DNA from 3 places in the Paraburkholderia atlantica genome. Region 3 is predicted to be linked to each of the others. Evidence: predicted binding sites of a transcription regulator. Region 3 holds the regulator's gene; each other region holds the start of a gene.

Region 1 (7,684 bases), 240 kb from region 3:
GCGCGCCGGTCACGGGCGACCTGCACCGCTTCTTCGCTGGCGACCCGACCGCAGGCACCTTCATGACCGGCTTCTTCCCGGTGATGATGTTCGGCCTGCCGGCCGCGTGTCTCGCGATGTTCCACGAGGTGCCGAAGGAGCGTCGCGCGGTGGCCGGCGGCCTGCTGTTCTCGATGGCGCTCACGTCGTTCCTGACCGGTGTGACCGAGCCGATCGAGTTCAGTTTCATGTTCCTCGCGCCGGTGCTGTATGCGATCCACGCACTGCTGACGGGGCTGTCGCTCGCGATCTGCTCGGCGCTCGGCATTCACCTCGGCTTTACGTTCTCGGCGGGCTTCATCGATTACGTGCTGAACTTCGGTCTGTCGACGAAGGGCTGGTGGGCGATTCCGCTCGGTATCGTGTACTCGGTCGTGTACTACGGTCTGTTCCGCTTCTTCATCCGCAAGTTCAACATGGCGACGCCGGGCCGTGAGCCCGCCGCCGCGGAAGAGCAGGTCGAGTCGTTCGCGGCGGGCGGTTTCGTCGCGCCGGCGGCCGGTGCGGCCGTGCCGCGCGCGCAGCGTTATATCGCGGCGCTCGGCGGCGCGGCGAACCTGTCGGTCGTGGATGCATGCACGACGCGGCTGCGTCTGTCGGTCGTCGATGCGGACAAGGTCTCCGAAAGCGAACTGAAGTCGATCGGCGCGCGTGGCGTGCTCAAGCGCGGCGCGAACAACGTGCAGGTGATCATCGGACCGGAAGCGGACATCATCGCCGATGAGATGCGTACGGCGATCGCGCAGGGTCAGGGCGACGCAGTGAAGGTGGCTTCTGCTGCATCGGCGCCTGCTGCTGCCGCGCCGGCTACCGCTGCGGCGCCGGTCGCGCGAAACGCTGGACACACCGATGACGCGCAAGGCGGTCCGCTCGACCCCGATCCGCTGCGCTGGCTCGCCGTGTTCGGCGGCGCGGGCAACGTGGTGTCGCTCGATGCGGTCGCGGCGACCCGTCTGCGCATGGTTGTGCGCGATCCGTCGGCGGTCGATCGTCAGCGCCTCGCGACGCTCGATACCGCGTGGGTGTCGACCGACACGTTCCATGTCGTCGTCGGCGAGGCCGCGCAGCGCTATGCGCAGAAGCTGGCCGAGCGCCTGTCGTCGCAAGGCGGTGGCGCGGGCGCGACGCCGGTGCCGGCATGATCGGTTGACGGCTGTCGGGCGCTGTTGAGTTAAAAAAAGCGGCACCTTGTCCCAAGGTGCCGCTTTCGCTTTTACGAACCGAGCGTGGCGCCTAGCGAGGCCCCCGCCTTGCCGAGCGCGCCAATTCGCGCGATTCGAGCCACATCACATTGACGACGCCGAACGCCAGCGCGACGCCAATGCCGAGAATCCAGCTGAAATACCACATCACGAACTCCTGTTTCCGGTTTGCGGTTGACGCATGGTGCCGCTCAATACATCGAATGATGGTTTTCCTTGATCGCCGCGGCGGTCACCTTGCCGCGCATCACGCGATACACCCAGCCCGTATAGAGCAGGATGATCGGCAGGAACAGGATCACCGCGAACAGCATGATCTCGAGCGTCATCTGGCTCGACGTCGCATCCCACATGGTCAGGCTGCTGCGGCCGTCGAGTGACGAAGGCATGATGAACGGAAACATCGAGAAGCCCGCGGTCAGGATCACGCCGACGACCATCAGGGAGGTCGACAGGAACGCCGTCGCCTCGAAGCGCGAGCGCGCGAGCAGCATCGCGAGCACCCCGCCGACAAAACCCGCGAGCGGCGCGACCGCCATCCACGGATAGAGCGCGTAGTTGTTCAGCCACAAACCCGGCGCGCCGATCACGGTCTTCATCAACGGATTGGACACGGCGTCGAGCGGCGGCATGTCGACGATCTGATAGCCGCCGATCATCGTCGCGACGAACGCACCCGCGATGAGAAACAACACCACCGCGCACAGCGCCGCGAGCCGCAGCGCCTTCGACGCGCGCTCGTGGACCACGCCATCGGTCTTCCACTTGACGAACGAGGCGCCGTGCGCGGCCAGCATCGACACGCTGACGAGACCCGTCAGCAGCGCGAACGGATTGAGCAGGCCGAAGAAGCTGCCGTGATAGGTGACGCGCAGATCGGTATCGAACGAGAACGGCACGCCTTGCAGCAGATTGCCGAACGCGATGCCGAACACCAGCGCCGGCACGAAGCCGCCGATGAAGAGACCCCAGTCCCACGCGTTGCGCCAGCGCGGATCTTCGCGCTTGCCGCGATAGTCGAAGCCGACCGGGCGGAAGAACAGCGCGAACAGCACCAGCAGCATCGCGAAGTAGAAGCCCGAGAACGATGCCGCATAGGCGAGCGGCCACGCCGCGAACATCGCGCCGCCTGCGGTCACGAACCAGACCTGGTTGCCTTCCCACGTCGCGCCGACCGTGTTCACGACGATGCGGCGCTCGGAGTCCGTTTTGGCTATGAACGGCAGCAGGATCGCCGCGCCCATGTCGAAGCCGTCGGTGAGCGCGAAGCCGATCAGCAGTACACCGATCAATACCCACCAGATCAGTTTGAGGGCTGCGTAGTCCATATGGCTTATTCCTCTGAAGCGATTGGCGGCGCGTCACACGGCCGTGTTCGACAGCGGCTGCGTCACCTGCTGTTCGATCTCGTGGTGATAGCGGCCCGTATGCAGCGACGAAGGGCCGAGCCGCGCGTACTTGAACATCAGCATGATCTCGATGACGAATAGCCCCGTGTAGAACAGCACGAAGCCGCCGATGCTCAGATACAGATCTCGCGGCGTCAATGTCGATGCGGCCAGGTTGGTCGGCAGAATGCCCGCGATGCTCCAAGGCTGGCGCCCCATTTCGGCGACGATCCAGCCGAGCTCGGCGGCGAGCCATGGCAGCGGAATCGCGATGACCGCCCAGCGCAGGAACCAGCGGCGCTTTTCGAGCAGCAGCGTGCGCTGCGCGCAGAACCAGAACGCGAGCACGAAGGTCGCGAGGAACAGCAGGCCAAGGCCGACCATCATACGGAACGAGAAGAACAGCGGCAGCACAGGCGGAATCGTGCGTTTTGCCGCAGCCGCGATCTGGTCGGGCGTCGCGTCGGTGACGTTCGGCGTGAACTGCTTGAGCAGCAGGCCGTAGCCGAGATCGTCCTTGTACTTGTCGAACGCGGCGTGGGCTTCGTCGCTCGAGTCGCCGCCTTTCAACTTCTGCAGCGCCGAGAAGGCGAGCATGCCGTTCCTGATGCGCCCTTCGTTTTCGGCGATCAGGTCGCGCAGGCCGACCACGGGTTCGCTTAGCGAGCGCGTCGCGATGATACCGAGCGCGTACGGCACGCGGATCGCGTAGTCGGTGCGCTGCTCTTTCTGATTGGGGATGCCAAATATCGTGAACGGTGCCGGCGCGGGCGCGGTCTCCCATTCGGACTCGATCGCGGCGAGCTTGACCTGCTGGACTTCGCCGGTGCGATAGCCGGATTCGTCGCCGAGCACGATCACGCACAGCGCCGACGCGAGGCCGAAACCGGCGGCGATCGCGAACGAGCGCAGCGCGAACTCGGTGTCGCGGCGCTTCAACAGGTACCACGACGACACGCCGAGCACGAACATCGCCGCGGTCACGTAACCTGCCGACACCGTGTGCACGAACTTCACCTGTGCGACCGGGTTGAAGATCACCGAGCCGATGCTGTCGAGCTCCATGCGCATCGTCTGGTAGTTGAACCTCGCGCCGACCGGATTGTTCATCCAGCCATTGGCGACCAGGATCCACAGCGCCGACAGGTTCGAACCGAGCGCGACGCAGAACGTGACGATCAAATGCTGCACTTTTGACAATCTGTTCCAGCCGAAGAAGAACAGACCGACGAACGTCGATTCGAGGAAGAACGCCATCAGCCCTTCGACGGCGAGCGGCACGCCGAAGATATCGCCGACGTAATGCGAGTAATAAGCCCAGTTGGTGCCGAACTGAAACTCGAGCGTGAGGCCGGTCGCGACGCCCATGGCAAAGTTGATGCCGAACAGCTTGCCCCAGAACTGCGTCATGTCCTTATAGATCTGCTTGCCGGTCATCACGTAGACCGACTCCATGATGACGAGCAACCAGGCGAGGCCGAGCGTGAGCGGCACGAACAGAAAGTGATAAAGCGCCGTGATGGCGAACTGGAGCCGCGACAGTTCTACGACTTCGCTAACGGGCATGTTGATCACCTTGGGACGGATGCGGGGCGGGCACCGACAGCAGCGCCTGCGCGACCTGCTGAGGCGGCAGCATCATGTGCTCCGCCGGTGGATGATTGAAGAATGTGAACTTGAGCGCCATCAGCAGAGCGAACTTGATGGCGAGGATGATGGCGATATCGCGCGCCAGCGTTGGACCGCGCATCCACCTGGTGAACCGGCCGCGCACGCGTGACCGGACAGTGCTGCTGCGATTGAGGGCTATGGTCATGATCGGTCGAAGACGACTTCACGCCGGTGAATCCGGCTGGATCCAGACCGCCCTGGCCGTCAGGCAGTCTGGCGAATGCATGCCGATTGTAGGAGGGGGAACCTCGCGCGCTCAGGGTTAGCCATGCGGCATCACGTCGCGAAACTTGCCGCGTCTGTCCAGTATTGCTACCGGACTTGCGATACGTCAAGAAAGGCTTACCGGCCTCGACAGGCAGGCTTGGGAATTGGCCTCCGCGGATGCACGCCGGCCGGGGGACGCACGAATGGACGACAGGAATGAAAAAGCCCCGCCGTCATGCGAGGGCGGGGCTTGAGCGCGGTGGTCGCTAAATGGTACGCGACCAGCTACCGTGTGTCGCTTTTACCCATGTCGTGGGCGGCACACAATTGACGCGCGCATGGCTTCGATGCTTTTACGCGTATTCGGTCAGTGCGCCGCGCATTTTCTTCATCGCGCTGGCTTCGATTTGACGGATACGTTCGGCCGACACACCGAACTCGTCGGCCAGCTCATGCAACGTGGAGCCGCCCGAGCCGTCGTCGGCCACCTTCAGCCAGCGCGCTTCGATGATGCGGCGGCTGCGCGGATCGAGCGCGTCGAGCGCGCTTGCGATGCCGTCGCTTTGCAGCCGGTCACGCTGACGCGAAGCCAGCACGGCGGTCGGCTCGCTATGTGAGTCGGCCAGATAGGCGATCGGCGCGTACGACTCTTCACCGTCTTCGACCTGACCTTCGAGCGCGATATCGCCGCCCGACAGCCGTGTTTCCATCTCCGCGACCTCTTCGCGCTTCACGTTCAGTTCCTTCGCGAGACCCTCGATCTCGTCAGGCGTGAACGCGCCGAGGCCTTGCTTGTGGCTGCGCAGGTTGAAGAACAGCTTGCGCTGCGCCTTCGTGGTGGCGACCTTGACCATGCGCCAGTTGCGCAGGATGTATTCGTGGATCTCGGCCTTGATCCAGTGCATCGCGTACGACACGAGGCGCACGTTTTGCTCGGGATCGAAGCGCTTGACCGCTTTCATCAGGCCGATGTTGCCTTCCTGGATCAGGTCGGCGTGCGGCAACCCGTAACCGAGGTAATTACGCGCGATCGACACGACGAGTCGCAGGTGCGACAGCACGAGGCGGCGCGCGGCCTCCAGATTGTCGTGTTCGCGCAATTCGGTGGCGAACTTGCGTTCTTCCGCCGGCGTCAGCATCGGAATCCGGTTGACCGCCTGAATGTAGGCGTCGATGTTGCCCAGTTGACCGGGCAGCAGCGAGGAATGCGAGAGCGCCAGTGCACCTGCCGGAGCGGCCTTAGCCGACGACGGGCTCAAACTACTCGGAAGGGTCATTGCATGGCTCACGTGTGAAGCTCCTTTGGAATCAGACAATAGCGTACTCAGTAAACGACTCCAGCGATGGATGTTAGCACTCAGATCTGCCGAGTGCTAATACTTAGAGGTCGCAGGGGTATCCAAGTTCCTCAAAATCCTATTGAGTCTCGATTTCTAATAGCCATCATACGCTCTATTTGGCTCGTGCGTTGAGCCTGTACAAACTACCGTTCGGGGCGGTTTCAGACTCACGATTGACTGACAACGGGCTGTTTGAAAGAGAATAATTGCTGTTCGGGCGCGTTATGGGGAAGATACTTGCTCCGGAATTCATGCTTAGAATAAAGGGGGCGCTCGCCTAATAACCGCCAGTATGGGGGCCGGATGAACAACAAGAATCTTGTGGTCCGTGGACTTACTCTAAAAAGCGCGTTGGCCGTTCTCCTATTGGGTGCGGCGGGCGCGTCCCAGGCTGACCAGTTCGGCGTGCAGGTGGCTGCCGGCGTCGGCGATCATCACGTCAAGAGGCTCGATCTCGGCGTGGTCTGGGACCCGAACCTCACCTGGTGGCAGATCGGCGACTGGCACTTCGCGTTGATCGGCGAGGCGCACGTCGCGTGGTGGCACACCAATGAAGGAAACGTTCACGACGACATCGGTGAGATCGGCGTGACGCCGGTGATTCGCTTCATCAAGTCGTCGGGCTTAGTGCGGCCTTTCGTCGAGGTGGGTGCCGGCGTCGGGCTGCTGACCAGCCCGCGCATTTCTTCCGACTTCACGTTGGGCACCGGGTTCCAGTTCGCCGAGACGGCGGGCGTCGGTCTGCAGTTCGGCGCTCATCAGCAGTATGTCGCCGGCTACCGCTTCCAGCATGTTTCCAACGGCGGTATCAAAGAGCCGAATCCTGGTATAAATTTCAGCCAGCTATATTTGCAATATCACTTCTGACCGTGGCCCCTTGCGGCTCGCGGTGTTCGAGGGGCTCTGCAATGGCGGCAAAGATGATCGAAGCGATTCGCGGGCTCGAGCGAGAGCGATTTCGCGCGATGGTCGACGGCGATGGGCAGTCGCTCGACACGCTGCTCGCGGACAACGTGAGCTACGTCCATACGAACGGCAAGCGCGAAACGAAGCGACAGTTCATCGACGGGATCACCGCGGGGCGCCGTCGTTATCGGCAGATCGAGGTGCAGTCGCAGGAAGTCTTGCCAGCCGGGCGCGAAACCTATGTGGTTACGGGCCGCGCGCTGATCGAGATGGAAGCGAACAACGGCGCGCTGCTGTTCCCGATTGCGTATACCGCGATTCACACGCACGAAGACGGGCAGTGGCGGCTGATCGCATGGCAGGCGACGCGTTGCGCGCTGGAGTGAGATTTCATCGCGCGGACGCGCCTCGTGAGCGCGTCCGTGGCGGCAGCGAAATGCGGGGTGCGCACTCCATTGCAGCAGGGTCGAGGCTCAAGCCAGATTCACGCGGTCACGCAATCTTCAGCTCTATCGCGGCTGCTCGCGCCGCATTGATCCCCGTCGGCATCCGCGTCGCGCGCCGTGCGCGTGCCACGCATCGCCACTTCTCCCGCATACGGATGCCGCGCGGCCACCGGAAGCCGAGTGCAGCGCTCCGCCACGCGCCGGATCGCCGCGAGATCCGGGAAATCCAGACCGCTGTCGATACCCATCGCATCGAGATTCATCGCGAGCGTGACGAGATCGACGTTGCCGGTACGTTCGCCATTGCCGAACAGACAGCCTTCGATGCGATCCGCCCCCGCCATCAGCGCGAGCTGCGCCGCAGCGACGGCGGTGCCGCGATCGTTGTGCGGATGCACCGACAGCACGATGCTGTCGCGGTAGCCGAGGTTGCGGTGCATCCATTCGATCTGGTCGGCGAACACGTTCGGCGTGGCCGCTTCGAC
Region 2 (7,684 bases), 100 kb from region 3:
AGGCGGTGCGCAACGCGTTCCGGCCCGGCATGGGGGCGTACATGCCCGATCGCTTCTTCTGGGCACGCAGCAGCGACGAAGAAGAAGAAACACGGCCCGCGCAAGGCAAAGGCGCGGCGCCTGGAGAAGCGCGGCACTGACCTAGTCATTCATCGGCAATCGACTAAAAAACCCGCTATTCAGCGGGTTTTTTGTTTAATGCATCTTTCGCGATTTGCGCGATCTTTGATTCGATCTATCTAAAAACAGATAACACAATTTGCATATCGCTATCGATACTGCCGCGCTCCGTTCATCGCGTGACGGTTTTATTCGATTTATTTCGCATAAGCGCATGAATCTTGCTCGCTCCGAGGTAACCATACGTTTTACTGCGTAATTAAACGTTACAACGTCAATGACACCTTTTGTCTAGACTTTACGCATCACTAACGCCCATATGTCTCCACATGTCTTTTCCCACCTTCTTTATCCATCCACCGAAATGCGGCGGTTCGACCGTTATTTCGTGTTTTGATTTGAATAAAGGTAATGATCAATTCATTAACTTTGCCTGGGACGAGGATGGATGGGGAACCTGTCGCGCCAAGCTGCTGGAGACCGGGATCGGCGGCGGCCATCAACCGTATGGCATTCACCGGCTGATCAAACATCCGGTCGACTACTGCACGATCCTGCGCGATCCGCTTGCGCGCCAGATCTCGCACTACCGGTATGCGGTGAACGGCAAGAACGGCGAGGTCACACGCGGTGTCTGCGTGTCGACCAAAGAGGCACTGGCGCAGCAAGGCGTGCTGTCGCTCGACGAGTGGGTCAGCGAATCGCTCGGCGGCAAGAACCTGTTCGTGCAGATGCTGAGCGGCGAGCCGGCGGTCAACGAAGCGAGCCTTGCCGTCGCGCGAATTCATTTGCGCGAACAGATCAGCACCGTCGGCGTCTGCGAGGACATGAGCGAATTCTTACTGCGGCTTTGCGGTTCGACCGGCATGAAATTGCCGTTCTATTTCGAAGCGAATCGCACCAGCGGCGCGTCAAAAGGCAAGGCTCACTTAAGCGATGCAGCCAGACAAAAGTTTATTGATGACAATAGCCTTGATTACGAACTGTTCCGCGACGCCACGCGGATCGTCGAAGCTTATGCGAAAGACACGGGCAGCATCTTTTCGAATGCCCTCGAATTGGTCCGCGTGATTCAGTCGGAAATAAATCAGCTCGAGAATCCGCACGTCTACAGTTCTTGGGTTTTCGGCTTCGACGGCTCATTCCTGTCGCGCGTGCACGAAGTGATCCGCCGCTTCGACCTCGCGCCGATCAACGCCTACCTGGAATTCGCGCAAAGCCAGCGGCGTCCGGAGGTCGACCTGTTCGACGGCTTCGTCGACACGGTGGGCGACGGCGTGGTGCGCGGCTGGGCCATCAACCTGAGCCAGCCCGAGCGGCAAGTGCCGCTCGAGGTGCGGATCGGCGCGCAGATCGTCGCAACCGGCCTCAGCGGCGAGCCGCGGCCCGATGTGGCGAGCGCCGGCTATCCGAGTTCGAACAGTGGATTTTCGATTACGCTGCCGGACGGCATTCCGGAAGGCTTTTGCGTTACGATCGCGGATTCCACGGAACGCCTGCACAACGCTGGCACGTGGCGACAAGGCTGGCACTGCGAGTGAGCCAGCGGAGTCAGGAGAACTTATACATGAAAGAGCCGCCCAGCTTCGTGCAACGCTTCCCCGGCAAGATCGCGGTGCAGGACCGCATACGCATATTCGATCAGACGCCCGCCACGATCTGGCTGACCGGCCTGTCCGGCGCCGGTAAATCGACCCTGGCGTTCGCGCTCGAGGAGCGGCTGATCGCGCTCGGTCATGCCTGCTATGTGCTCGACGGCGACAACGTCCGCCACGGTCTGGCGAGCGACCTTGGCTTCGAGCGCGACGACCGGCGCGAAAACATCCGCCGCGTCGCGCACGTCGCCCAGTTGATGAACGATGCGGGTCTGATCGTGATTACCGCGCTGATTTCGCCGCTACGCGAAGACCGGGCGATGGCGCGCGAGATCATCGGAGCCGACAAGTTCGTCGAGACCTATGTGTCCGCCTCGCTCGCCACCTGCGCGAGCCGCGATCCCAAAGGTCTTTATGCAAAAGCGAGGTCTGGCGAGATCAGCTCGTTCACCGGCGTATCAGCGCCCTATGAAGCACCGATCGATCCTGACCTGCACGTCGACACCGGAACGCTGAGCCCCGCGCAAAGCGTCGCGCAGATCTTCCAGTACCTGCGCGAAAAGTGTCTCGGAAGATCTGCTCATCGTACCGCTCACGTCGCGGGCGCCTGAACCGGACAAAGGGCGTTCGGAAGGGCTCGCCGGCCGCCACATCAACGTCGGCCACAAACGAAAAAACCCGCCTAAGCGGGTTTTTCCGTTTGGAGAAACGCCTCGCGGCGCACTTCCCCACATGGACTTCCAGCCGGGCCTCGTCCGTGATCCAGACGCGCGGCAATTCAACCACGCGGCCGGACCACGAGGCCCGAGCGGAATTACATGTCCATGCCCATGCCGCCCATGCCGCCGGGCATGCCGCCAGGCATCGGAGCATCTTCCTTCGGCAGTTCGCAGACAGCTGCGTCGGTCGTCAGCAGCAGGCCAGCAACCGAAGCTGCGTTTTGCAGCGCCGTGCGCGTCACCTTCGTCGGGTCCACGACACCTGCGTCGACCAGGTCGACGTACTCGCCGGTCGCTGCGTTGTAGCCGTAGTTGCCCTTGCCAGCAGCAACCGCTGCCACGACGACGCTCGCTTCTTCGCCACCGTTGGTGACGATCTGGCGCAGCGGCTCTTCCATTGCGCGCAGAACGATCTTGATACCTGCGTCCTGATCGGCGTTAGCGCCCTTCAGGCCGGCGATCGCCGTACGTGCACGGATCAGCGCGACGCCGCCACCAGCCACGATGCCTTCTTCCACCGCTGCGCGCGTTGCGTGCAGTGCGTCTTCGACACGTGCCTTCTTTTCCTTCATTTCGACTTCGGTCGCAGCACCGACCTTGATCACTGCAACGCCGCCTGCCAGCTTGGCAACGCGCTCTTGCAGCTTTTCACGGTCGTAGTCCGAGGTCGCTTCTTCGATCTGCTTGCGCACTTGCTTGACGCGAGCTTCGATGTTCGCTGCTTCGCCAGCGCCGTCGATGATCGTGGTGTTTTCCTTGCCGACTTCGATACGCTTCGCCTGGCCCAGTTCAGCCAGCGTTGCCTTCTCGAGCGTCAGGCCGGTTTCTTCAGCGATGACCTGACCGCCGGTCAGGATCGCGATGTCTTCCAGCATCGCCTTACGACGATCGCCGAAGCCCGGAGCCTTGACAGCAACGGTCTTCAGGATGCCGCGGATGTTGTTGACGACCAGCGTTGCGAGCGCTTCGCCTTCGACGTCTTCCGCGATGATCAGCAGCGGGCGGCCAGCCTTCGCAACCTGTTCGAGCACCGGCAGCAGATCACGGATGTTCGACACCTTCTTGTCGTGCAGCAGCACGAACGGGTTGTCGAGCACGGCAACTTGCTTGTCCGGGTTGTTGATGAAGTACGGCGACAGGTAGCCGCGGTCGAATTGCATACCTTCGACGACGTCCAGCTCGTCTTGCAGCGACTTGCCGTCTTCGACGGTGATCACGCCTTCCTTGCCGACCTTGTCCATTGCTTCAGCGATGCGCTCGCCGATCGACGAATCGCTGTTCGCCGAGATCGCGCCAACCTGGGCGATTTCCTTGTTGGTCGTGCACGGCTTGCTGATCTTGCGCAGTTCTTCGATTGCGGCTGCAACAGCCTTGTCGATACCGCGCTTCAGGTCCATCGGGTTCATGCCCGATGCGACGTACTTCATGCCTTCGCGGACGATCGATTGCGCGAGAACCGTAGCGGTCGTCGTGCCGTCGCCTGCGTTGTCGCTGGTCTTGGAAGCGACTTCCTTGACCATTTGCGCGCCCATGTTCTGGAGCTTGTCTTTCAGTTCGATCTCTTTTGCGACCGACACACCGTCCTTGGTGACCGTCGGGCCGCCGAAGCTGCGCTCGAGGACCACGTTGCGGCCCTTCGGACCCAGCGTGACCTTCACGGCGTTGGCGAGAATGTTCACGCCTTCGACCATCTTGGCACGGGCGGAATCACCGAATACGACGTCTTTAGCTGCCATCTTCTAACTCCTTGAATACTTTGGATATAACCGGGGAAGTAGCGACCTTGCGCTTACTTCTGCACCACGGCCATGATGTCTTCTTCGCGCATCACGAGCAGTTCGTTGCCGTCGACCTTGACGGTCTGGCCTGCGTACTTGCCGAACAGGACGCGGTCGCCGACCTTCACGTCGAGCGCGATGGCTGCGCCCTTGTCGTCGCGCTTGCCCGGGCCGACTGCGAGGATTTCGCCTTGATCCGGCTTTTCCGCTGCGGCTTCGGGGATCACGATGCCCGACGCGGTCTTGGTTTCCTGATCCAGACGCTTGACGATCACGCGATCATGCAAAGGACGAAGGTTCATACATACTCCTCTCTGATTGAGACTGAAGAACGCTGAGAAAACCCGGGTGGCAGAGCCAACCGGAGATGTTGTTAGCACTCTCGTGCAGCGAGTGCTAATTATATGGACGGGTAGTGACAAATTCAAGAAGTGGGGAGCAGCGACACCGCGAACGGGTTTTTGCCCGACCGGCGCGGCGCGGGAGCGGCGGCGCAGTCATCAGCGTGAGCGGCGAACCCGAGGAAAAACAAACACTTGCAGCGAGATTTTCGGCTTGTCGCCGCACGACGAAGAGGCTATATCGCAGACAAACAGCAGCCGCGCACCGTAATCGATGCCGTCGGATCTCCTGTTTCCAGGGAAAACCCCGTCCCACTGAACATAAGGTCGCCAGGCCCGAACGGCTCGCGACACCGACCGGCTCGTCTCGTTCGACTCACTTTTGCGCAGGCGGGTGCAACGCATTGCCCGCCATCCACTTGAGCCGTTCGCAATTGACCTTGATACGCGCGGCGAATTCCTTCGGATCTCGCTCGCGCAGTGCGTTCATCTGGCTATTGGTGTCGTCGGCCCGACGCCAGCCCGCGTCCCAATGCTGGTCGAAATTGGTCGCTCCGGTCAGCACCTTTCGGAGCCGCTCCTTATAGGCGCCGATGCGCTCGGGCGACGCGCCGCAAAACGCCTGCGCGAAACTCGCCCGCTCGCCCGCCGTCTCCGCGCTCGTGTTGGCGTCGCTCGCGCCGCTCGCGAGCGGCGTGGCGAGCGACAGCATCGACCAACACAGCGCAGCACAAAGCGGTCGATAGCGATACGATAGGTTGTTCATCTTCGACTCCTGACGATCCATCGTGGCGACCAGGGATTGTCCCGATCTTCAACGCCGCCTCGCCGATTGTGTCCTGATTGCACTGCACGATGGCGTTTTCGCGCGCTATTCGATGCATCGCGCGGCCAAGCCGCGGTGCTACGCTCGTTAAAGCGGCATCCGCGACGTGCCCGTCCGGGGAGCCGTGGCACGGGCACCGCAACGCCACGGCCTATCGGCAGGCCGCGACAGAAGCACGAGCGCCAGGCATCGACAACAAGCTCGAACACGACACGAAATCAAACACAAAAAGGCGAGACATCGCTGCGGGAGTGACTGCGATGGCATTTAGAACATATACCGTACTGACGCTGTTGGTGACGAGCACTGCCGCGTTCGCGTGGCGGCCGGTCACCTATCCGATCCGAAGTCAGAGCCCTTACGAGCGCAGCATCGACAACGCGATGTGCTACGCCGAGGCGAACCGCGTGACCGGGGTCAACATGGCGCACGAATCGCAGATTCCGCCGCGTCGGCCGCCCGCGGCCAAAGGTGCGTCGACCGGCGTACCGTCGAAACCGCCGCTTCCCCCCAGTTCCTTCTCAGCCACGCCGCTGCCGTGGAACGCGAGCGCGCCAGAAGCCGCGAGCGCGCCGCTCGCCGGCGCACAAGCGCCTGGCGGCGCATCGTCGGCGAAACCCGTGAACGAAGCCGCGGCCGGAGCCAACGCGCTAGGCGCGCCGGCCACCGCGGCGGCGAATGCACCGCCAAACGCGTCGGAGGCGGCACCGGGCGCGAGCGCGGCAGCCGACGCATCGGATGGGGCGGCCGCTTCGACGCAGGCCAACGCGGCGTCGAACGTGAAGCTGCCGCCGCTGCCCGCGCCCGAGCCACCGATGACCCGCTATTGGGCCGCCTATGGCGCGTGCATGCAGGCGCGCGGTTACGTCGTCCAGTAGTTCGGCCGACGCCGCTTGCGAGCGTCGTCGCATTCATTCTTTTTGATGGCGCCGGCCTTCGGCGCCAGTGGAGCGACACGGCCATGCCGCGCGACTCGACCTCCGACCAGCCATTTTTCCATCACTGCGCATACTGCGGCGTGCCGCTGCCGGGGCGCTTTTCGCCGTGTCCCGCGTGCCATGCGCTGCCGATCGATTCGTTCGATACGGACGACAAGCCCGGCGAGCGCACCGTGCAGTCCCGGGCGCTGAGCACATCGCGCGCGCAACTCGACCCGCTGCCAGCGGCCGCGAGCCTGGCCGCGGACCGTGCGTCGCGACGCTCCGCGCAACTGAAGATGAGCCCCTACGAACTGCTTGACGAAGCGACGTTCACGCCAGGCAGGCGTCGCAGGCGGCACCCGCTCGCACTTACCGCGGCCGCGCTCGCGACGCTCGGCGCCGTGTATATCGGCTTCCTTCTTCTCGACGACGATGCGAGCGTCGACACGCCGGTCACGGTGTTCGGCACGGTGCACCCGGACAAGCCCGGGCAAGCCCCTGCGCAGAACGTTGCGCACAGTGCGGCACCGTCGGTCGCCGTCGCGCCGACGCCCGTGGCGCCGCAGCCCGCGTCGATGGTCGCGAAATCGCCGCGTGCCGTTGTCGTCGCGCGGCAGCAACCGGCGAACGCGCGCGGGGCGCCCGTAGCGTCATCGGCGCCGCAGGTCGTGGCGAGTGCGCCTGCCGTGGCGCCGGCATCGCCGGTCGTTGCGAACGGGCCCACCGTAGCGCGATCGTCAACGCCCATCGTGGCGAGGACGCCGACCCTGGCTCCATCCTCGCCGCCCGTCGTTGCGACGACGCCGACCCTGGCTCCATCCTCACCGCCCGTCGTTGCGACAGCACCCACCGCAGCGCGATCGTCAACGCCAGTCGTGGCGACCACGCCGACCGTCGCACCCTCCTCACCGCCCGTCATGGCGACCGCGCCAACCGTAGCGCGCACGGCACCGCCCGTCGTGGCGACCGCGCCGGCCGTTGCACAACCCTCACCGCCCGTCATGGCGACCGCGCCAACCGTGGCGCGCACGGCACCGCCCGTCGTGGCGACCTCGTCCGCGCCTACCCTGACGCGTTCGTCTCCGCCTGTCGTGGCGACCGCGCCTACCGTAGCGCCGTCCCCACCGCCAGTCGTCGCGTCCAAGCCAACCGTAGCGCGCTCGTCACCACCCGTCGTCGCGTCCGCAGCCGTCCCAGCGCGACCCTCACCGCCAGTCGTTGCAGCTACGCCGGCCGTCGTGCCATCGTCCCCTCTCGTCGTCACAACCGCACCCACCGCAGCGCCAACAACGAAATCGAGCGCGGCCATCTCCGCGCCCACGCCGCGCGGCACGGCGGTCGCGTCGACCAACCCCAACCCCGGCACCAACGCCGACACGATGGCC
Region 3 (7,684 bases):
GCGGGTTCGAGCGCGGCGAGCACGTCGTTCAGCGCCGGGTCGATCTCAGCGAGGTCGCGCACCTTCGACACGATCGAGCCGAGATGCGTGATCATCGCGTCGTCCGATTCGGACAGTGCACCGAGCGCACCCTGCACGCCGTCGATCAGATTCGCGGAATGCGATAGCCGCCGATGCTCGGTGTTGACCTCTTCCCATTCGCCCGGCTGCGGCGCGAGCTTGTCGAGCTCGGTGAGTTGCCACGCGAGTCGCTCGCGTTCGAGTTGCAGCTCGCGATCGCGCGTTTGCGCATGCTCGACCGCCTGGGCCTTGTCGCGCCACGTGCGCCACGCGCGCGTGACCGCGGCGGCCAGGTCGGACAGGCCCGCGTGCGTGTCGAACAGCTCGCGCTGCGCGTCCGGGCGCATCAGCAGCTGGTGCGCGTGCTGGCCGTGAATATCGACGAGCATTTCGCCGACCTCGCGCAGCTGCGCGAGCGTGGCCGCCGTGCCGTTGATGAACGCGCGCGAGCGGCCGTTCGCGTCGACCACGCGCCGCAGCATTACGGTGCCGCCGTGCTGGCCGTCGTCGGCCGCGCCGAGCGCCTGCTCGTCGAGCCATTGATCGACCTGCGCGTGGGTTTCGAACTCCGCGGTGATGTCGGCGCGGCTCTCGCCGGTGCGCACGACGCTCGCCTCGGCGCGCGCACCTAGTGCCAGCGCGAGCGCGTCGATCAGGATCGATTTGCCGGCGCCGGTTTCGCCCGAGAAAACGGTAAAGCCGCTGTCGAATTCGAGGTCGAGCGCGGCGACGATGACGAAGTCGCGTATCGAGAGGTGGCGAAGCATGGAGGTCGTCGGGTAGCGTGGGATTCGGGTGGCGGCCGCGGCGGCGTGTGCGCTTCAAGGCGCCGCTTGCGGCCTCTGGTCTTCTTCGTGCGACGGATACTCGTGCCAGTGCAGCTTCTTGCGCAGCGTCGCGTAATAGCTGTAGCCGACCGGATGCAGCATTGGCACCGTGTGGCGCGAACGGCGCACCTCGATCGTGTCGCCGAGCTCCAGCGACGTGAACGACTGCATGTCGAAATTGACGTTCACTTCGCGCCCGGAAACGATCTGAATGCTGACCTTCGAGTCGTCCGGCAGCACGATCGGCCGGTTCGACAGCGCGTGCGGCGCGATCGGCACGAGCACGAAGCCCTGCAATTGCGGATGCAGGATCGGCCCCTGCGACGACAGCGCGTACGCGGTCGAGCCGGTCGGCGTCGCGACGATCAGGCCGTCCGAGCGCTGGTTGTACATGAAGCGGCCGTCGACCGACACGCGCAGCTCCGCCATGCCCGAAAAGCCGCTACGGTTGACCACCACGTCGTTGAACGCGAGCGCATGGTAGATCGGCGTGCCGTCGCGCACGATGCGCGCTTCGAGCAGCACGCGCTCCTCGCGCTCGAAGGTGCCGGACAGCATTTGCGGCACGGTTTCGAGCATGTCGGAGATCGGGATGTCGGTGATGAAGCCGAGCCGCCCGTGGTTGATGCCGATCAAGGGGGTGCGGTATGGCGCGAGCTGGCGACCGATGCCGAGCATCGTGCCGTCGCCGCCGAGCACCACGGCAACGTCGGCGCGCGCGCCGATCTCAGCGGGACGCAGCGCCGGGTAGTCGGTTACGCCGATTTCGGCGGCGGTGTCGGCTTCGAACACGACTTCGAGGCCGAGCTTGGCGAGGCACGCGGCGAGCGCGGTCAGCGGCTCGCCGATGCCTGGCGTATTGCTGCGCCCGACGAGCGCGACGGTCTTGAACTGGCTGGTCACTTGCATGCCGGCATTACACCATAGGTAGGGCCTGAAAAGAACCGCAGGCCAAGCCGGTAGCGGGCCGGCGCACGCGGGGCGTCTGCGTATGTCGCGATTATCGTTAGAATGGTGAAGACCCGATGACATGCGAGCCCGCTGACGGTGGCGCATTCGCTGGGAGCGGGCGCCGCGGGCGCTCGCGGCTGCGATGCCATTGAGCTAAAATTTTTCGTCATGCTAGATCCTCGCGCACAAACCCTCCTCAAAACGCTGATTGAGCGCTACATCGCCGAAGGTCAGCCGGTCGGCTCGCGCACGCTGTCACGTTACTCGGGCCTCGAGCTGAGTCCGGCCACGATCCGCAACGTGATGTCGGACCTCGAGGATCTGGGGCTCGTGATCAGTCCGCATACGTCGGCAGGGCGCATTCCGACGCCACGCGGCTACCGTCTGTTCGTCGACACGATGTTGACGGTCGAGTCCGCCGCCGACGAAGAAGCGGTGATGCGCGCCGTCAAGACCACGCTGCAGGTGGGCGAGCCGCAGAAAATCGTCGCCGCGGCGGCGAGCGTGCTGTCCAACCTGTCGCAGTTCGCCGGTGTGGTGCTCACACCGCGCCGCAGCCACGTATTCAAGCAGATCGAATTCATGCGCCTGTCCGACAAGCGCATTCTGCTGATCATCGTGACGCCGGAAGGCGACGTGCAGAACCGCATTCTCGCCACCCAGCGCGACTTTTCGCCTTCGCAGCTGGTGGAAGCCTCCAATTACATCAACGCGCATTTCGCGGGCCTCTCGTTCGACGAAGTGCGCCGCCGCCTGCGCGAGGAAATCGACGAGCTGCGTGGCGACATGACCTCGCTGATGCACGCGGCCGTCACCGCGAGCACCGACGAATCCGACACCGGCGAGACCGTGCTGATCTCGGGCGAGCGCAATCTGCTCGAAGTCGCCGATCTTTCGTCGGACATGGCGCGGCTGCGCAAGCTTTTCGATGTGTTCGACCAGAAGACCAGCCTCCTTCAGTTGCTCGACGTGTCGAGTCACGCGGCGGGCGTGCAAATTTTCATCGGCGGCGAATCGACTCTGGTGCCAATCGAGGAAATGAGCGTCGTCACCGCGCCGTACGAGGTCAACGGCAAGATCGTCGGCACGCTCGGTGTGATCGGACCGACCCGCATGGCCTACAACCGCGTGATTCCGATCGTGGACATCACCGCGCGGCTGTTGTCCATGACACTCAGCCAGCAGTAGTCCCTCGCGTTGCGCGGCGCTGCCGTCATCGCAGCCGTGCCGGCCATGATGCGCGAACGGGTGGCGTCTGCCAATCGTCCGAATGGCCAGGGTCCGGCGGCGCCGGGCCGAACCCGCGCCGCTATAATGAATCTCCATTGAATCGACTCGCCGCTTGAAGCGGTGATCTCTGCTGCCTATGCGCTTCGACCTCGAGCGGCCATCACAGAACGCCACGTCGCATCGCGTCGCCGTGTTGCTGATCAATCTCGGCACGCCCGACGCGCCGACGCCGCGCGCGGTGCGCCGCTACTTAGCGCAGTTCCTGTCCGATCCTCGCGTCGTCGAGATTCCGACGCTGCTGTGGCAGCTGATTCTGCGTCTGCTGATTCTGCCGTTTCGCGGCCGCAGCTCCGCAAAGAAGTACGCGGCGGTGTGGATGCCCGAGGGCTCGCCGCTGCGCGTCCATACCGAAAAGCAGGTCGAGGGCTTGCGCCATCTGCTGCAAGTCAACGACTACACGGTGCTGGTCGACTACGCGATGCGCTACGGCACGCCCGGGATTCCGGCGATGCTGAACCAGCTGAAGCTCGCGGGCGCCGAGCGCGTGCTGCTGATGCCGATGTATCCGCAGTATTCGGCGTCGACCACCGCGACCGCGTTCGACGAAGCGTTTTCTGCGCTCAAGCGCATGCGCAACCAGCCGGAAATCCGCACGGTGCGCCAGTACGCCGATCACCCGGCGTATATCGCGGCGCTCGCCGCTCAGGTGCGTCACCACTGGCATCTGCACGGCCGCCCCGATTTCGCGGCGGGCGACAAGCTCGTGCTGAGTTTCCACGGCGTGCCCAAGCGCACGCTTGACCTCGGCGACCCGTATCACGAGCAATGCCAGCAGACCGGCGCGCTGCTGATGCAGGCGCTCGAATTGACGCCGGTCGAGTGCCGCATCACGTTCCAGTCGCGCTTTGGCAAGGCCGAATGGCTGCAGCCCTACACGGCGCCGACGTTGAAGGAACTCGGCGCGGCAGGCGTGCGGCGTGCTGACGTGTTTTGTCCGGGTTTCACCGCCGACTGCCTTGAAACGATCGAGGAAATCGGCATGGAAGTGCGCGACGAATTTCTGCAGGCGGGTGGCAAGGAGTTTCACCGGATCGCCTGTCTGAACGCGTCGCAGCCGTGGGTTGCAGCGCTCGGCGAAATCGTCGCGCAGCATCTGCAGGGCTGGCCGGTGCAGGCGGTGCCGGTGCCGCACACGACAGGAGCTTGAATACGCAGATGAACTACCGTATTTCAACCGAACCGGGCGCGAAACTGCGCATCGACAAATGGCTGTGGGCCGCGCGCTTCTTCAAGACGCGTTCGCTGGCCGCGGATGCGGTCGACAAGGGGCGGGTGCGGATCGGCGGCGCGGTAGTGAAGCCTGCCAAGGACGTGCGTGTCGGCGATCTGGTCGAAATCGAGATCGAGCGTTACGTGTGGCAGGTGGAAGTGCTGGGCGTGTGCGACGTGCGCGGCCCGGCGAGCGTGGCGCAGACGCTTTACGTGGAAACCGCGCAGAGCAAGGAGAAGCGGCAGGTCGAGCAGGAACGGCGCAAGGTGTATCACGAGCCGGCCGCCGCGCTGCACGGGCGACCGACCAAACGCGACCGGCGCACTATCGACAGATTTTCGGGTGGGAACTAAAAAACTGCTCGACCGTGGCATGTGCGCCACCGTACTCGGTGGTGTGGTCGTTGACCGCGCCGGACATGCAGATTGTCGTGGTGCCCGCGATCAGTACCAGTGCGACCACCCCGATTGCAACGGTCAGTTTCACGGTACTCCCCTCGATGGGCTGAAACGGGCTATCGGAACGACTGTCAGGTGTCGGTAAGGCTTACGTCAAATTAGGGTTAACGTGCGTTGCCGCTCCATGACTGGAGAATAGGTCAGTTGCGGGCTGCACTCAATCCCTATCTGATTGCGCCACCTGAATGCTTGTTACGGCGCATTTCGCCTGCACGACGCTGGTGCGAAAAAACCTCGGAGCCGCTTGAAACGGCTATTTCAGACCCCATCTGGGGTCCGGTCTGGCGGATCGGCGCGAAGACACGTGTCGCGATTTTGCAAAGCACGAATCGTACGGTGTCGGAACGGCTTTTCCGTCTTTGCTTTTACTATTTAACGACTTTCAGCGAAATGGAAAACACGCAAGAGAACCCGACGAGCCAGAATCCCACGCCCGCCGACGAAGCCGCGCGCCAGGCCGCCGAGGCGGCTGAGGCCGCCACTCAACAGCAGGGCACCGGCGCCACCACTGAATCCGCCCAGGCAGCCGCCGAGCAGGCGCTCGCCGACGCTCAGGCGAAGATCGCCGAGTTGCAGGAAGACTTCCTGCGCGCGAAGGCCGAAACCGAAAACGTGCGCCGTCGCGCTCAGGAAGACGTCGCCAAGGCGCACAAGTTTGCGATCGAGAACTTCGCCGAGCATCTGCTGCCGGTGGTCGACAGTCTCGAGGCGGCCGTCGCACATTCGTCGGACGACCTGCAGAAGGTCCGCGAAGGCGTCGAACTCACGCTGCGCCAGTTGAGCGGCGCGCTCGAGAAGGGCCGCGTCGTGGCCATTAATCCGGTCGGCGAGAAGTTCGACCCGCATCGCCATCAGGCCATTTCGATGGTGCCGGCCGACCAGGAGCCGAACACCGTCGTCGCGGTGCTGCAAAAGGGCTTCGTGATCGCGGATCGCGTACTGCGTCCGGCGCTCGTGACCGTCGCGGCGCCGAAGTAAGCACGTCGACGCGCACCGCGAACGTTTGCGCCGGAGGCGTATGGCTCGTCGCTTCGCCGCGCCCCGCGGCGCAAAACATTCAGTCGATTCAGGCACTTCCGGCGAACCACGCCGGGGGGGCGTGCAAGTTGACGGAGCGGGCTCCAAGCAAGGATTCGCGAGCCCGCCCCGTGATTGAAAAAAATTAAAGACCGCATCGCAATAGAGGTCTTGAAAACGATGTGGCCGCACTTATTTTGAGTGCAGGTAGGAATTGAGAGCGGATCGTCCCGCCGCCAGATGGGCCAACCGGGCGCTTTCCGCAGCGATCAAAGTCAGGAGATTCGTAAAAATGGGCAAAATCATCGGCATCGACCTCGGCACGACCAACTCGTGCGTGGCGATCATGGAAGGCAACTCGGTCAAGGTCATCGAGAACTCGGAAGGCGCGCGCACCACGCCGTCGATCATCGCTTACATGGAAGACAGCGAGATCCTGGTCGGCGCGCCGGCCAAGCGTCAGTCGGTCACGAACCCGAAGAACACGCTGTTCGCGGTCAAGCGCCTGATCGGCCGCCGCTTCGAAGAGAAGGAAGTGCAGAAGGACATCGGCCTGATGCCCTACAAGATCATCAAGGCCGACAACGGCGACGCATGGATCGAAGTGCGCGACCAGAAGCTCGCGCCGCCGCAAATTTCCGCCGAAGTGCTGCGCAAGATGAAGAAGACCGCTGAGGACTACCTCGGCGAGACCGTCACGGAAGCCGTGATCACGGTGCCGGCGTACTTCAACGACAGCCAGCGTCAGGCCACCAAAGATGCAGGCCGCATCGCCGGTCTGGAAGTGAAGCGGATCATCAACGAACCGACCGCAGCCGCATTGGCATTCGGCCTGGACAAGGCTGAAAAGGGCGACCGCAAGATCGCCGTGTTCGACCTCGGCGGCGGCACGTTCGACATCTCGATCATCGAAATCGCGGACGTCGACGGTGAAATGCAGTTCGAAGTGCTGTCCACGAACGGCGATACGTTCCTCGGCGGTGAAGACTTCGACCAGCGCATCATCGACTACATCATCGGCGAGTTCAAGAAGGAACAGGGCGTCGATCTGTCGAAAGACGTGCTCGCGCTGCAACGCCTGAAGGAATCGGCTGAAAAGGCCAAGATCGAGCTGTCGTCGAGCCAGCAGACCGAAATCAACCTGCCGTACATCACGGCCGACGCGTCGGGTCCGAAGCACTTGAACCTGAAGATTACGCGTGCGAAGTTGGAAGCGCTGGTTGAAGAACTGATCGAACGCACCATCGAGCCGTGCCGCGTGGCCATCAAGGACGCAGGCGTGAAGGTCGGCGAGATCGACGACGTGATCCTGGTCGGCGGTATGACCCGTATGCCGAAGGTGCAGGAAAAGGTGAAGGAGTTCTTCGGCAAGGACCCGCGCCGTGACGTGAACCCGGACGAAGCCGTGGCCGTTGGTGCCGCGATCCAGGGCCAGGTTCTGTCGGGCGACCGCAAGGACGTGCTGCTGCTCGACGTGACCCCGCTGTCGCTCGGCATCGAAACGCTCGGCGGCGTGATGACGAAGATGATCAACAAGAACACCACGATCCCGACCAAGCACGCACAGGTCTACTCGACGGCTGACGACAACCAGAGCGCCGTGACGATCAAGGTGTTCCAGGGCGAACGCGAAATGGCAGCGGGCAACAAGCTGCTCGGCGAGTTCAACCTCGAAGGCATTCCGCCGGCACCGCGCGGCGTGCCGCAGATCGAAGTGAGCTTCGACATCGACGCGAACGGCATTCTGCACGTCGGCGCGAAGGACAAGGCGACCGGCAAGGAAAACCGCATCACGATCAAGGCGAACTCGGGTCTGTCCGAAGCCGAAATCGAGAAGATGGTGAAGGACGCCGAAGCGAACGCGGAAGAAG

Evidence for each region. Region 3 encodes HrcA, which represses chaperone genes, less so after heat shock. Its sites were predicted from a motif close to TTAGCACTCNNNNNNNNNGAGTGCTAA; they were not measured.
Region 1: rpoH (RNA polymerase sigma factor RpoH) is a predicted target of HrcA. The motif match lies at 5,858-5,884, and genes of this name have one in related genera.
Region 2: groES (co-chaperone GroES) is a predicted target of HrcA. The motif match lies at 4,586-4,612, and genes of this name have one in related genera.

Annotation. Positions count from the first base shown of each region.
Region 1 covers NC_014117.1:314,758-322,441, forward strand. The annotation lists gene nagE (N-acetylglucosamine-specific PTS transporter subunit IIBC) at 1-1,181, shown strand, start outside; gene cydX (cytochrome bd-I oxidase subunit CydX) at 1,273-1,389, opposite strand; gene cydB (cytochrome d ubiquinol oxidase subunit II) at 1,433-2,569, opposite strand; gene BC1002_RS01465 (cytochrome ubiquinol oxidase subunit I) at 2,603-4,195, opposite strand; gene cydP (cytochrome oxidase putative small subunit CydP) at 4,185-4,445, opposite strand; gene rpoH (RNA polymerase sigma factor RpoH) at 4,861-5,796, opposite strand; gene BC1002_RS01480 (acyloxyacyl hydrolase) at 6,151-6,714, shown strand; gene BC1002_RS01485 (nuclear transport factor 2 family protein) at 6,756-7,139, shown strand; partial or broken gene BC1002_RS01490 (2-isopropylmalate synthase) at 7,337-7,684, opposite strand, start outside.
Region 2 covers NC_014117.1:655,736-663,419, reverse strand. The annotation lists gene BC1002_RS02955 (hydroxymethylpyrimidine/phosphomethylpyrimidine kinase) at 1-140, shown strand, start outside; gene BC1002_RS02950 (sulfotransferase family 2 domain-containing protein) at 450-1,661, shown strand; gene cysC (adenylyl-sulfate kinase) at 1,688-2,326, shown strand; gene groL (chaperonin GroEL) at 2,530-4,170, opposite strand; gene groES (co-chaperone GroES) at 4,224-4,514, opposite strand; gene BC1002_RS02930 (hypothetical protein) at 4,930-5,319, opposite strand; gene BC1002_RS02925 (hypothetical protein) at 5,640-6,257, shown strand; gene BC1002_RS35595 (hypothetical protein) at 6,604-7,443, opposite strand; gene BC1002_RS35590 (hypothetical protein) at 7,538-7,684, shown strand, end outside.
Region 3 covers NC_014117.1:555,238-562,921, forward strand. The annotation lists gene recN (DNA repair protein RecN) at 1-827, opposite strand, end outside; gene BC1002_RS02470 (NAD kinase) at 882-1,796, opposite strand; gene hrcA (heat-inducible transcriptional repressor HrcA) at 2,007-3,026, shown strand; gene hemH (ferrochelatase) at 3,205-4,275, shown strand; gene BC1002_RS02485 (RNA-binding S4 domain-containing protein) at 4,284-4,691, shown strand; gene BC1002_RS38365 (hypothetical protein) at 4,663-4,824, opposite strand; gene grpE (nucleotide exchange factor GrpE) at 5,187-5,774, shown strand; gene dnaK (molecular chaperone DnaK) at 6,106-7,684, shown strand, end outside.